3 regions of the Pseudoxanthomonas sp. JC1303 genome follow, and region 1 is predicted to be linked to each of the others. Evidence: predicted binding sites of a transcription regulator. Region 1 holds the regulator's gene; each other region holds the start of a gene.
The links. Region 1 encodes HrcA, which represses chaperone genes, less so after heat shock. Its sites were predicted from a motif close to TTNGCACTCNNNNNNNNNGAGTGCNAA; they were not measured.

Region 1 (3,275 bases):
CTTCGATGGCCAGCGAGATGCGCGAGAGTTCACCGCCGGAGGCGACCTTGCGCAGCGGGCGCGCCGGCTGGCCGGCGTTGGCCGCCACCAGCAGTTCGACCCGCTCGGCGCCCTGCGGGTCGGGGCGCTCGGTGTCGACCGGTTCGAGCAGCACGTCCAGCTTGCCGCCGCCCATGCCCAGCTCGCCGATCAGGGCGCTGGTCTGTTTTGCCAGCGCCGCGGCGGCCTTGGTGCGGACCTTGGTCAGCGCGGCGGCGGCGGTCTTCCAGGCCTGGCGGGCGGCTTCGATCTCGGCGTTCAGGCCGGCCAGGCGCTCGCCGGCGCCCCGCAGGCTCTCAAGTTCCTGCTCGATCCGGCTCGCCACCTCGTCGAGTTGTTCCGGTGTGACCCGGTGCTTGCGCGCCAGGTCGTGCAGGCGGGTCAGGCGACGCTCGGCCTGTTCGAACTGGTCCGGGTCCACGTCCAGGTCGTCGCGGATCTGGTTGAGCAGGCCCAGCGCCTCCTCCAGCTGGATCTGGGCGCTGTCCAGCAGGGCATCGACCTCGCCCAGGCGCGGCTCGTGGCTGGCCGCGCGGGCCAGCTCGCCGCGGGTTTGCAGCAACAGCTGGCTGGCCGAGGGCGCATCCTCGCCGGACAACCTGCCCAGGCTGTCGTCGCAGGCCTGGATCAAGGTGGCGGCATGCGCCTGCCGGCGATGGGTGGTCACCAGGGCCTCGATCGACTCGGGGCCCAGGTCCTCGGCGCTGAGCTCGTCGAGCTGGTGCTGCAGGTAATTCAACCGGTCGGAGACGTCGCCCTGTGCGGTCAGTCGCTCGCGTTCGTCCAAGCGCTGGCTCCAGGCCGCGGCGGCGCGGCGCACGGCCTCGGCCTGCGGCTGGCAGTTGGCGAAGGCGTCCAGCAGGGCGAGTTGGCGCGGCCTGGAGAGCAGGGCCTGGTGTTCGTGCTGGCCGTGGATCTCCACCAGCAGCCCAGCCAGTTCGCTCAACTGCGAAAGGGTCACGCTGCGGCCATTGATCCAGCTGCGCGAGCCGCCGTCGGCGCGCAGCACGCGGCGCAGCTGGCAGGCGCCGGACTCGTCCAAGGCGTGTTCGGCCAGCCAGGCCAGGGCGGGGGACTTGGGTGGCAGCTCGAATTCGGCCGACAGCTCGGCGCGCTGGGCGCCGTGGCGCACCACGCCGGCATCGGCGCGCAGGCCGGACAGGAACCCGAGGGCGTCGACCAGCAGCGACTTGCCGGCGCCGGTCTCGCCGGAAATCACCGTCATGCCGGGGCCGAATTCCAGGTCCGTGGCGCGGACCACGGCGAAGTCCTTGATGGTGAGATGTCTGAGCATATGCGGCCGGCATTGTAGGGCCTGGCGGCGCACGTGCTGAGACCGTGCGCGGGCAGTTGCAAACCCCGGTCCGGGCCGTTATCTATCGGCCATGAGTTCCCGACGGCCAGAACTGGATGCGCGTGCACGGCAACTGCTGCGCACGCTGATCGCCCGCTACATCCACGACGGCGAGCCGGTCGGCTCGCGCACGCTGGCGCGGCATTCGGGCCTGGACGTGAGTCCGGCCACCATCCGCAACATCCTGGCCGACCTGGAAGATGCCGGCCTGCTCAGCTCGCCGCACACCTCGGCCGGCCGGGTGCCGACTGCGCAGGGTTACCGGGTCTTCGTGGACAGCCTGGTGCAGATGCAGCCGCTGGCCGAGCGCGAGGTCGCCCGCCTGCGCGCCGAGCTGCCGTCCGGCACCGGCACCCAGGCCCTGCTGGGCAATGCCTCCGAGCTGCTGTCGGCCATGACCCACTTCGTCGGCGTGGTCGGCGCACCCAAGCGCGAGCAATTCGCGTTCCGGCACATCGACTTTGTGCCGCTAGACGGGCGCCGGGTGCTGGCCATCCTGGTCTTCGCCGACAACGACGTGCAGAACCGGGTGATCGAACCGCGCCGGCGCTACGACCCGTCCGAGCTGGAGCGGGTGGCCAATTACCTGAACGCGCATTTCGCCGGCCGCCCGATTTCCGAGATCCGGGCCACGCTGCTGCGCGAACTGCGCGCGGCCCGCTCGGAGATGGAAGGCCTGCTGGCCCACACCGTGGAGCTGGCCGAACACGCCCTGGTGCCGTCCGACGATGACATGGTGCTGGCCGGCCAGACCCGGTTGATGGGTGTGCAGGACCTGTCCGACCTGGACCGCCTGCGCGAACTGTTCGAGGCCTTCGCCCGCAAGCGCGAGATCCTGCAACTGCTCGAACGCACGATCAGTGCCCCGGGCGTACGCATCTTCATCGGCGAGGAAACCGGCCTGGCGCCGCTGGATGGCATGTCATTGGTCGCCGCGCCGTACCGGGCCAGTGGCCAGGTCCTGGGCGTGCTGGGCGTGATCGGGCCCACGCGGATGGCGTACCAGACGGTGATTCCGGTGGTCCAGGCGGCCGCCGATGCGCTCGGCGCGGCAATGCTGCGTCCCGGGGATGACTTGAATCCGTCCACGCCGGCCCCATAGCTGGGCCTTGCGGCGGACCAACCCCCGCCAACGACGGATCTGGAGCATGACTGCAAACGAATACACCGACGGCCAGCCGACGGCCGACACCACCTCCGCCGAGCAGACCACCGAGGCGCTGCTGCAGGCCGAGCTGGAAACCCTGCGCAACGAGCTGGACCAGGTCCGTGCCTCGGTCCTGCTGGATCGTGCCGACCTGGAGAACCAGCGCAAGCGCGTGGCCCGCGACGTGGAGCAGGCGCGCCGCTTCGCCAATGAAAAGCTGCTGGGCCAGCTGATGCCGGTCTTCGACAGCCTGGACGCCGGCCTGCTGGCCGCCGGCACCGAACCCAGCCCGCTGCGCGAGGGCCTGGAACTGACCCAGAAGCAGCTGCTCAAGGTGGCCGACGACAACGGCCTGACCGTGCTGGACCCGATGGGCCAGCCGTTCAACCCGGAACACCACCAGGCCATCAGCCAGGCCGAGCCCAACGGCGCGGCCCCCGGCAGCGTGATCCAGGTGTTCCAGAAGGGTTACCTGCTCAACGATCGCCTGCTGCGTCCTGCGCTGGTGGTCGTCGCGCGTCACGACTGAGCGGGCACTGAGCGGCCGCAGGGCGGCCGGAAATTTGTGTTCCACGAGCGCTTGAAGCGCGTCACAGCGTCCTTATATCTGGTTCATCGGCCGGGCACGCACCCGGCCCCAACCCGACAAACCTTCGCTTTTACGGAGTAATCACCATGGGCAAGATCATCGGCATCGACCTCGGCACGACCAATTCGTGCGTGGCGATCATGGAA
Region 2 (3,275 bases), 930 kb from region 1:
CGCCATCGTGCACCTGGGTAGGTTCAAGCTGTCGGGCCCGCTGGCCTGGTGGTTCTGGCTGGCCGCCCACGTGTACTTCCTGATCGGCTTCCGCAACCGCTTCGTGGTCCTGGTCAACTGGGCCATGGCCTACATCAGTTACCAGCGCGCCGCGCGCATCATCTTCGGCAGCGCGCCGAAGGAAAAGGTGCCCGACGACCATGGCGCCCAGGATCCCGTCGCCGAACAGCGCCGCGCCGCAGGCTGACCCGGCCGGCCGTGTCGGGATCACGCAACCGCGCGCAGGGCAGCGCGTGCGCCTTTGTTCTCTTATGGCGGCCTCGGCCGCTCTCCATCGCCGCACCGCACCGACAAGGCATGGATCGGGCACTCCGGCACGTTCAGGGCCAGGATGCGCGAGACCAACAAAAAACCCCGCCTGAGCGGGGTTCTTGTACGTACTTTCCGGGCTGCCGGAATCAGGCCGCGAACAGCGCCTTCATCTTCTTGAGCGCGTTGGCCTCGATCTGGCGAATGCGCTCGGCGGAGACGCCGTACTCGTCTGCCAGTTCCTGCAGGGTGACCTTGTTGTCATCGTCCAGCCAGCGGCGGGCGACGATGTCGCGCGAACGCTGATCCAGGTTGGCCATGCCCTCGCGCAACAGTTCGAGCTGGCTGCCCTCGCTGTCGGCGCGCTCATAGGCCTGCGACGGATCTTCCTCACCCGCCACCAGGTAGTGGGCAGGCGACGGCGGCGCAGAGCGCTCCTCGTCCTCGTCGGCCGGAGCGTCGAAACCGATATCGCGACCGGACAGGCGCGACTCCATCTCGACCACTTCGCGCTCGGAGACGTTGAGGTCCTTGGCCACGGCGCTGACTTCGGCCGCGTTCATCCAGCCCAGGCGGGTCTTGGACTTGCGCAGGTTGAAGAACAGCTTGCGCTGGGCCTTGGTCGTGGCGACCTTGACGATGCGCCAGTTCTTGAGGATGAACTCGTGCATTTCGGCGCGGATCCAGTGCACCGCGAAGGACACCAGGCGCACGCCCATGTCCGGGTCGAAGCGCTTGACGGCCTTCATCAGGCCGATGTTGCCTTCCTGGATGAGGTCGCCCAGCTGCAGGCCGTAGCCGCTGTAGCCACGGGCCACGTGCACGACGAAGCGCAGATGCGAGTGCACCAGTTCACGGGCGGCATCGAGGTCGTTGTCGTCGCGGAAGCGGTGCGCCAGCTCCTGCTCCTCATCGACCGTGAGTACCGGGATCTGGTGCACGGCGCCGATGTAGGCGTCCAGCGAGCCAAGCGGGCTGGGAATCGGGAGGTTGTTGGCCACCATGGCGGTGGCTGCGGAGGTCTGGTTCATGGCAGCGATATTAGCAATGTGGAGGTTCGACTGCTAAGGCCTGGAATGGTTCCCTTCGTTCTACCAAAAGGACAATCTTCCTGGAATTTGTTGTATTGCATTCACTTTTGGAAATACGACGCAAGACCAATCCAAATTTCATTTCGAATCAATCATTTGGCCGATACGACCGGCTCCAGCGAGCTGCCTGACAATGACATGCGGGTCGTCAGTGCCGCGTTCAAGAGGCGAGCGCCTGGCGTTACATCCGACGAATGGTCGCGCCAGCCTCAACCACCGGTCTGTACGGATCAAGGCATCCGTCCCCGCGCTCCGCACCGGCAATCGCCGCCCTGTCGGACGCAGCGTCCCGCCGGGCACGGGACCGGCTGACGTCACGGCACCGGCGGCCTCGCTATCATGCGCGCCCACCTCTCGCGGCATGGTCGCAAGGCACCTGGAGCAGACATGAGCAAGCAACCTATCGGCGTGGTCGGCATGGCGGTCATGGGCCGCAACCTGGCCCTCAATATCGCCAGCCGAGGGCATAAGGTCTCCATCTACAACCGCAGCCGCGAGAAGACCGAGGAGGTCATGGCCGACAGCCCCGACGCCGGGCTGGTACCCACCTACACCCTGCAGGAATTCGTCGACTCGCTGGAAACCCCGCGCCGCATCCTGCTGATGGTCAAGGCCGGTGCCGGCACCGACGCGGTGATCGAGGAGCTGAAGCCGCTGCTGTCCAAGGGCGACGTGCTGATCGACGGCGGCAACACCTTCTTCCAGGACACCCGCCGCCGCAACCAGGAACTGGCCGACGCCGGCTTCCACTTCATCGGCACCGGCGTGTCCGGCGGCGAGGAAGGCGCGCTCAAGGGGCCATCGATCATGCCGGGCGGTCCCAAGGACGCCTATGAGCTGGTCGCGCCGATCCTGACCGAGATCGCGGCCAAGGCCGAGGACGGCACGCCGTGTGTGACCTACGTCGGTCCCGATGGCGCCGGCCACTACGTCAAGATGGTCCACAACGGCATCGAGTACGGCGACATGCAGCTGATCTCGGAGAGCTATGCGGTGCTCAAGCAGGCGCTGGGCCTGTCCAATGCCGAGCTGGCCGACATCTATACCCAGTGGAACGAAGGCGAGCTGGACAGCTACCTGATCGAGATCACCTCCAAGATCTTCCGCAAGCGCGATGACAGGACCGATGCCGACCTGGTCGACATGGTCCTGGACCGCGCCGCGCAGAAGGGCACCGGCAAGTGGACCAGCCAGAGCGCGCTGGACTTAGGCATTCCCCTGCCGCTGATCACCGAATCGGTGTTCGCCCGCATCGTGTCCTCGCTCAAGGACGAACGTGTGGCGGCGGCCAAGGTCCTGGCCGGACCGGACGCGCCTGCGTTCGACGGCGACAAGGCCGTCTTCATCGAAGCGGTGCGCAAGGCGCTGTACCTGAGCAAGATCGTGTCCTACGCGCAGGGCTTCGCGCAGATGCGCGCGGCCTCGGACGAGTACGACTGGAACCTGCAGTACGGCGAGATCGCCAAGATCTTCCGCGCCGGCTGCATCATCCGCGCGCGCTTCCTGCAGAAGATCACCGAGGCCTATGCCCGCGACGACAAGCTGGCCAACCTGCTGCTGGACCCGTACTTCCAGAAGATCGCCGCCGATTACCAGCGCGCCTTGCGCGAGGTGGTGGGCACCGCAGTGAAGCTGGGTATCGCCGTGCCCTGCTTCGCCTCGGCCATCGCCTACTACGACAGCTACCGCAGCGCGCGCCTGCCGGCCAACCTGCTGCAGGCCCAGCGGGACTTCTTCGGTGCGCACACCTTCGAGCGCACCGATGCCGAAGGCAGCTTCCACGCCGATTGGAACTGATCGCCTGGGCACCGGCCAAAGGTGTGATTCAAATCACATATTTGGCCGGTTCTGGCGCCCAATCACGTCTGGCGTGCG
Region 3 (3,275 bases), 1.0 Mb from region 1:
CGAACCTTCCTTGACCTTGTTAACGATCACGGAGGGCTCTTCACCGGCGTTGGTGACGATCTCGCGCAGTGGGGCTTCCATGGCGCGCAGGGCGATCTCGATGCCGTGGTTCTGGTCTTCGTTGATGCCCTTGATCTCGCCCAGGTTGGCCTTGGCGCGGATCAGCGCGACGCCACCGCCCGGGACCACGCCTTCTTCCACCGCAGCGCGCGTGGCGTGCAGGGCGTCTTCGACGCGCGCCTTCTTTTCCTTCATCTCGATCTCGGTCGAGGCACCGACCTTGATCACGGCCACACCGCCGGCCAGCTTGGCCACGCGCTCCTGCAGCTTCTCGCGGTCGTAGTCCGAGGAGGTCTCCTCGATCTGCGCCTTGATCTGCTTGATGCGCGACTCGATGGCCGAGGTGTCGCCAGCGCCGTCGATGATGGTGCTGTTTTCCTTGGTGACCTGCACCTTCTTGGCGCGGCCCAGATCCTTGATCGTGGCCTTCTCCAGCGACAGGCCCACTTCCTCGGAGATCACGGTGCCGCCGGTCAGCACGGCCATGTCTTCCAGCATCGCCTTGCGACGGTCGCCGAAGCCCGGGGCCTTGACGGCCACGACCTTGACGATGCCGCGGATGGTGTTGACCACCAGGGTCGCCAGCGCCTCGCCTTCGACTTCCTCGGCGACGATCAGCAGCGGCTTGCCGGCCTTGGCCACGCCTTCCAGCACGGGCAGCAGGTCACGGACGTTGGAGATCTTCTTGTCGTGCAGCAGGATGAACGGGTCGTCCAGGTCGGCCGACTGGCTCTGCTGGTTGTTGATGAAGTACGGCGACAGGTAGCCGCGATCGAACTGCATGCCCTCGACCACGTCCAGCTCGTTCTCCAGGCCCGAGCCTTCCTCGACGGTGATCACGCCTTCCTTGCCGACCTTCTTCATGGCTTCGGCAATGATGTTGCCGATCGACTCGTCCGAGTTGGCCGAGATCGTGCCGACCTGGGCGATGGCCTTGTCGTCGGCGGTGGGCTTGGAGATGTTCTTCAGCTCGGCGACGGCGGCGGTCACGGCCTTGTCGATGCCGCGCTTGAGGTCCATCGGGTTCATGCCGGCGGCGACGGCCTTCATGCCTTCGCGAATGAAAGCCTGGGCCAGCACGGTGGCGGTGGTGGTGCCGTCACCGGCGTTGTCGGAGGTCTTGGAAGCGACTTCCTTGACCATCTGCGCGCCCATGTTCTCGAACTTGTCGGCCAGTTCGATCTCCTTGGCGACGGACACGCCGTCCTTGGTGATCGTCGGGGCGCCGTAGCTCTTCTCGAGCACGACGTTGCGGCCCTTCGGGCCCAGGGTGGCCTTGACGGCATTGGCGAGCACGTTCACGCCGCGCACCATGCGCGAGCGAGCGTCTTCACCGAAACGAATGTCTTTGGCAGCCATTGCTATTACCTCGGATGTCTAATGCGAATGATTGGGAAACGGGAATGACGCGCCGGACTCAGCCCAGGGTCGCGAAGATGTCGTCTTCCTTCACCACCAGGTAGTCGGTGCCGTCCAGCTTCACTTCCGTGCCGCTGTACTTGCCGAACAGGACCTTGTCGCCCACCTTGACCTGCGGCGCGCGCACGCTGCCGTTGTCCAGGGTCTTGCCGGCGCCGACGGCGACGACTTCGCCCTTGATCGGCTTCTCGGTGGCCGAGTCCGGAATCACGATGCCGCCCGCGGACAGCTTTTCTTCTTCCATACGCTTGATGACCACACGGTCGAACAGCGGCTTGATGTTGCTCATGTCAATCCTCTTAAGTGATTGATTGGACTAGGAAATGGCCGGCGATGTTAGCACTCTGCCGTAGCGAGTGCCAGCAGCGCTGGCGACAAAAACCCGGCATCGGCAAGGATGCGAGGGGCTGACTGGGCAGATTGGGCGGTCGCGACGCCCTTTCAAGGCCGGCGCCGCAGATTTTTTCAATCGAGCAAGGCAGAAACGCGAGGCTTGCGCGTACGGCGCACATAAAAGAAGAGCACGCATGTGCGGCATGCGTGCTCTTCAAGGGAATGGTAAGGGATTCCTATCCGTCGAGTCCTGACTTGCGCCAACTCCCCCCGCCGACGTCCTGTCTGTGCCGGCTTCCGTGCCGACGGACATAGAGATACCAACCCCTGACACGCGGCGCAAAGCCTGAACTCACGCAAAACCCGGCTTGACTAGTGACCTGCGGGGTCATGAATCCCTACACACGCCGTGCTGATTGGAACTGGCAGGCAAAGGGTGACCAATAGCGGACAACGTATGCCTATTTTTGGTCACCACGTTAGTATTGTTGTCAATTTCCATTCCGCTCCTTTCAACGTTTGGCTATGGTCACAAAAGTTTCTGGATGGCGATCGCCACGGAGAGGTTTGATGGATGCACCCGAGCGAATCCGCATGGCACGTCGCCTTGCGGGACTTTCGCAAAGTCAGTTGGCAGAAGCGGTGGGGGTGCAGCGAAGCGCAGTCAGCCACTGGGAGTCACCGAAGGGAAAGAGCCCCAGCGTGTCCCACTTGCGCGAGGTCGCCCTGGCGACCGGCACGCAGTTCGAATGGCTGGCGACCGGACGCGGCGGCATGACGCTTTCGCGCGAGGTGGAACTGGATTCGATCGCCACCGCCGAGGCGATCCTGGTGGAAGATCCATTGGAGTTCCGCCTGGTGCGCGCCTTCCGCGAAGCGCCGCTCAAAGCACGCCTGTCATTGCTGGAAGTCATGGAAACCCTGGCCTCGCAGCGCACCGGTCGGGTGCGGCCGCGCGGCGCTGGCCGCACGAGCGAATCGCGCAGCTGACCTCGCGCGCGGCGACAGGCGCCTGGATGCAACAGCGCATTGCCCGTCTGGTGGCGCTCGCGGAGCCGCCGCTCCGCTAAGCTGCGCGCCATGTCACTGATCCTTCGTCTGGCCGGCGTGCTGGCCCTGCTGCTTCCGACCCTGTCCGCCACAGCCGCCGATCCGGCCAGCCTGCTCCCCGTCGATCAGGCCTTCGTGCTCCGCGCCGATGCCACCGACCAGGGCATCGCCGTCCATTGGAAGATCGCCAAGGGCTACTACCTCTACCGTCACCGCACCTCGGTGTCCGCCGAGGGCGCGGGCTTCCAGGCCGGCGCGCTGCAGCTGCCGGACGGTGACAAGCACACCGACGAGTTCTTCGGCCCGGTGGAGACCTATCGCACGCAACTGGACGCCCTGCTCCCCGGTCAGGCCTCCAGCGACGGCACGGTGGCGCTGACGGTGCGCTACCAGGGCTGCGCCGACGCCGGGGT

Region 2: a site for HrcA is predicted at 1,351-1,377, ahead of rpoH (RNA polymerase sigma factor RpoH). Genes of this name have one in related genera too.
Region 3: a site for HrcA is predicted at 1,816-1,842, ahead of groES (co-chaperone GroES). Genes of this name have one in related genera too.

What each region holds. Positions count from the first base shown of each region.
Region 1 is NZ_CP185958.1:4,167,115-4,170,389, reverse strand. Features, by position in the region: gene recN (DNA repair protein RecN) at 1-1,333, opposite strand, end outside; gene hrcA (heat-inducible transcriptional repressor HrcA) at 1,425-2,495, shown strand; gene grpE (nucleotide exchange factor GrpE) at 2,542-3,069, shown strand; gene dnaK (molecular chaperone DnaK) at 3,216-3,275, shown strand, end outside.
Region 2 is NZ_CP185958.1:727,662-730,936, forward strand. Features, by position in the region: gene ACORQU_RS03320 (NAD(P)/FAD-dependent oxidoreductase) at 1-247, shown strand, start outside; gene rpoH (RNA polymerase sigma factor RpoH) at 459-1,340, opposite strand; gene gnd (NADP-dependent phosphogluconate dehydrogenase) at 1,788-3,197, shown strand.
Region 3 is NZ_CP185958.1:842,055-845,329, forward strand. Features, by position in the region: gene groL (chaperonin GroEL) at 1-1,419, opposite strand, end outside; gene groES (co-chaperone GroES) at 1,478-1,768, opposite strand; gene ACORQU_RS03830 (helix-turn-helix transcriptional regulator) at 2,383-2,802, shown strand; gene ACORQU_RS03835 (protein-disulfide reductase DsbD family protein) at 2,893-3,275, shown strand, end outside.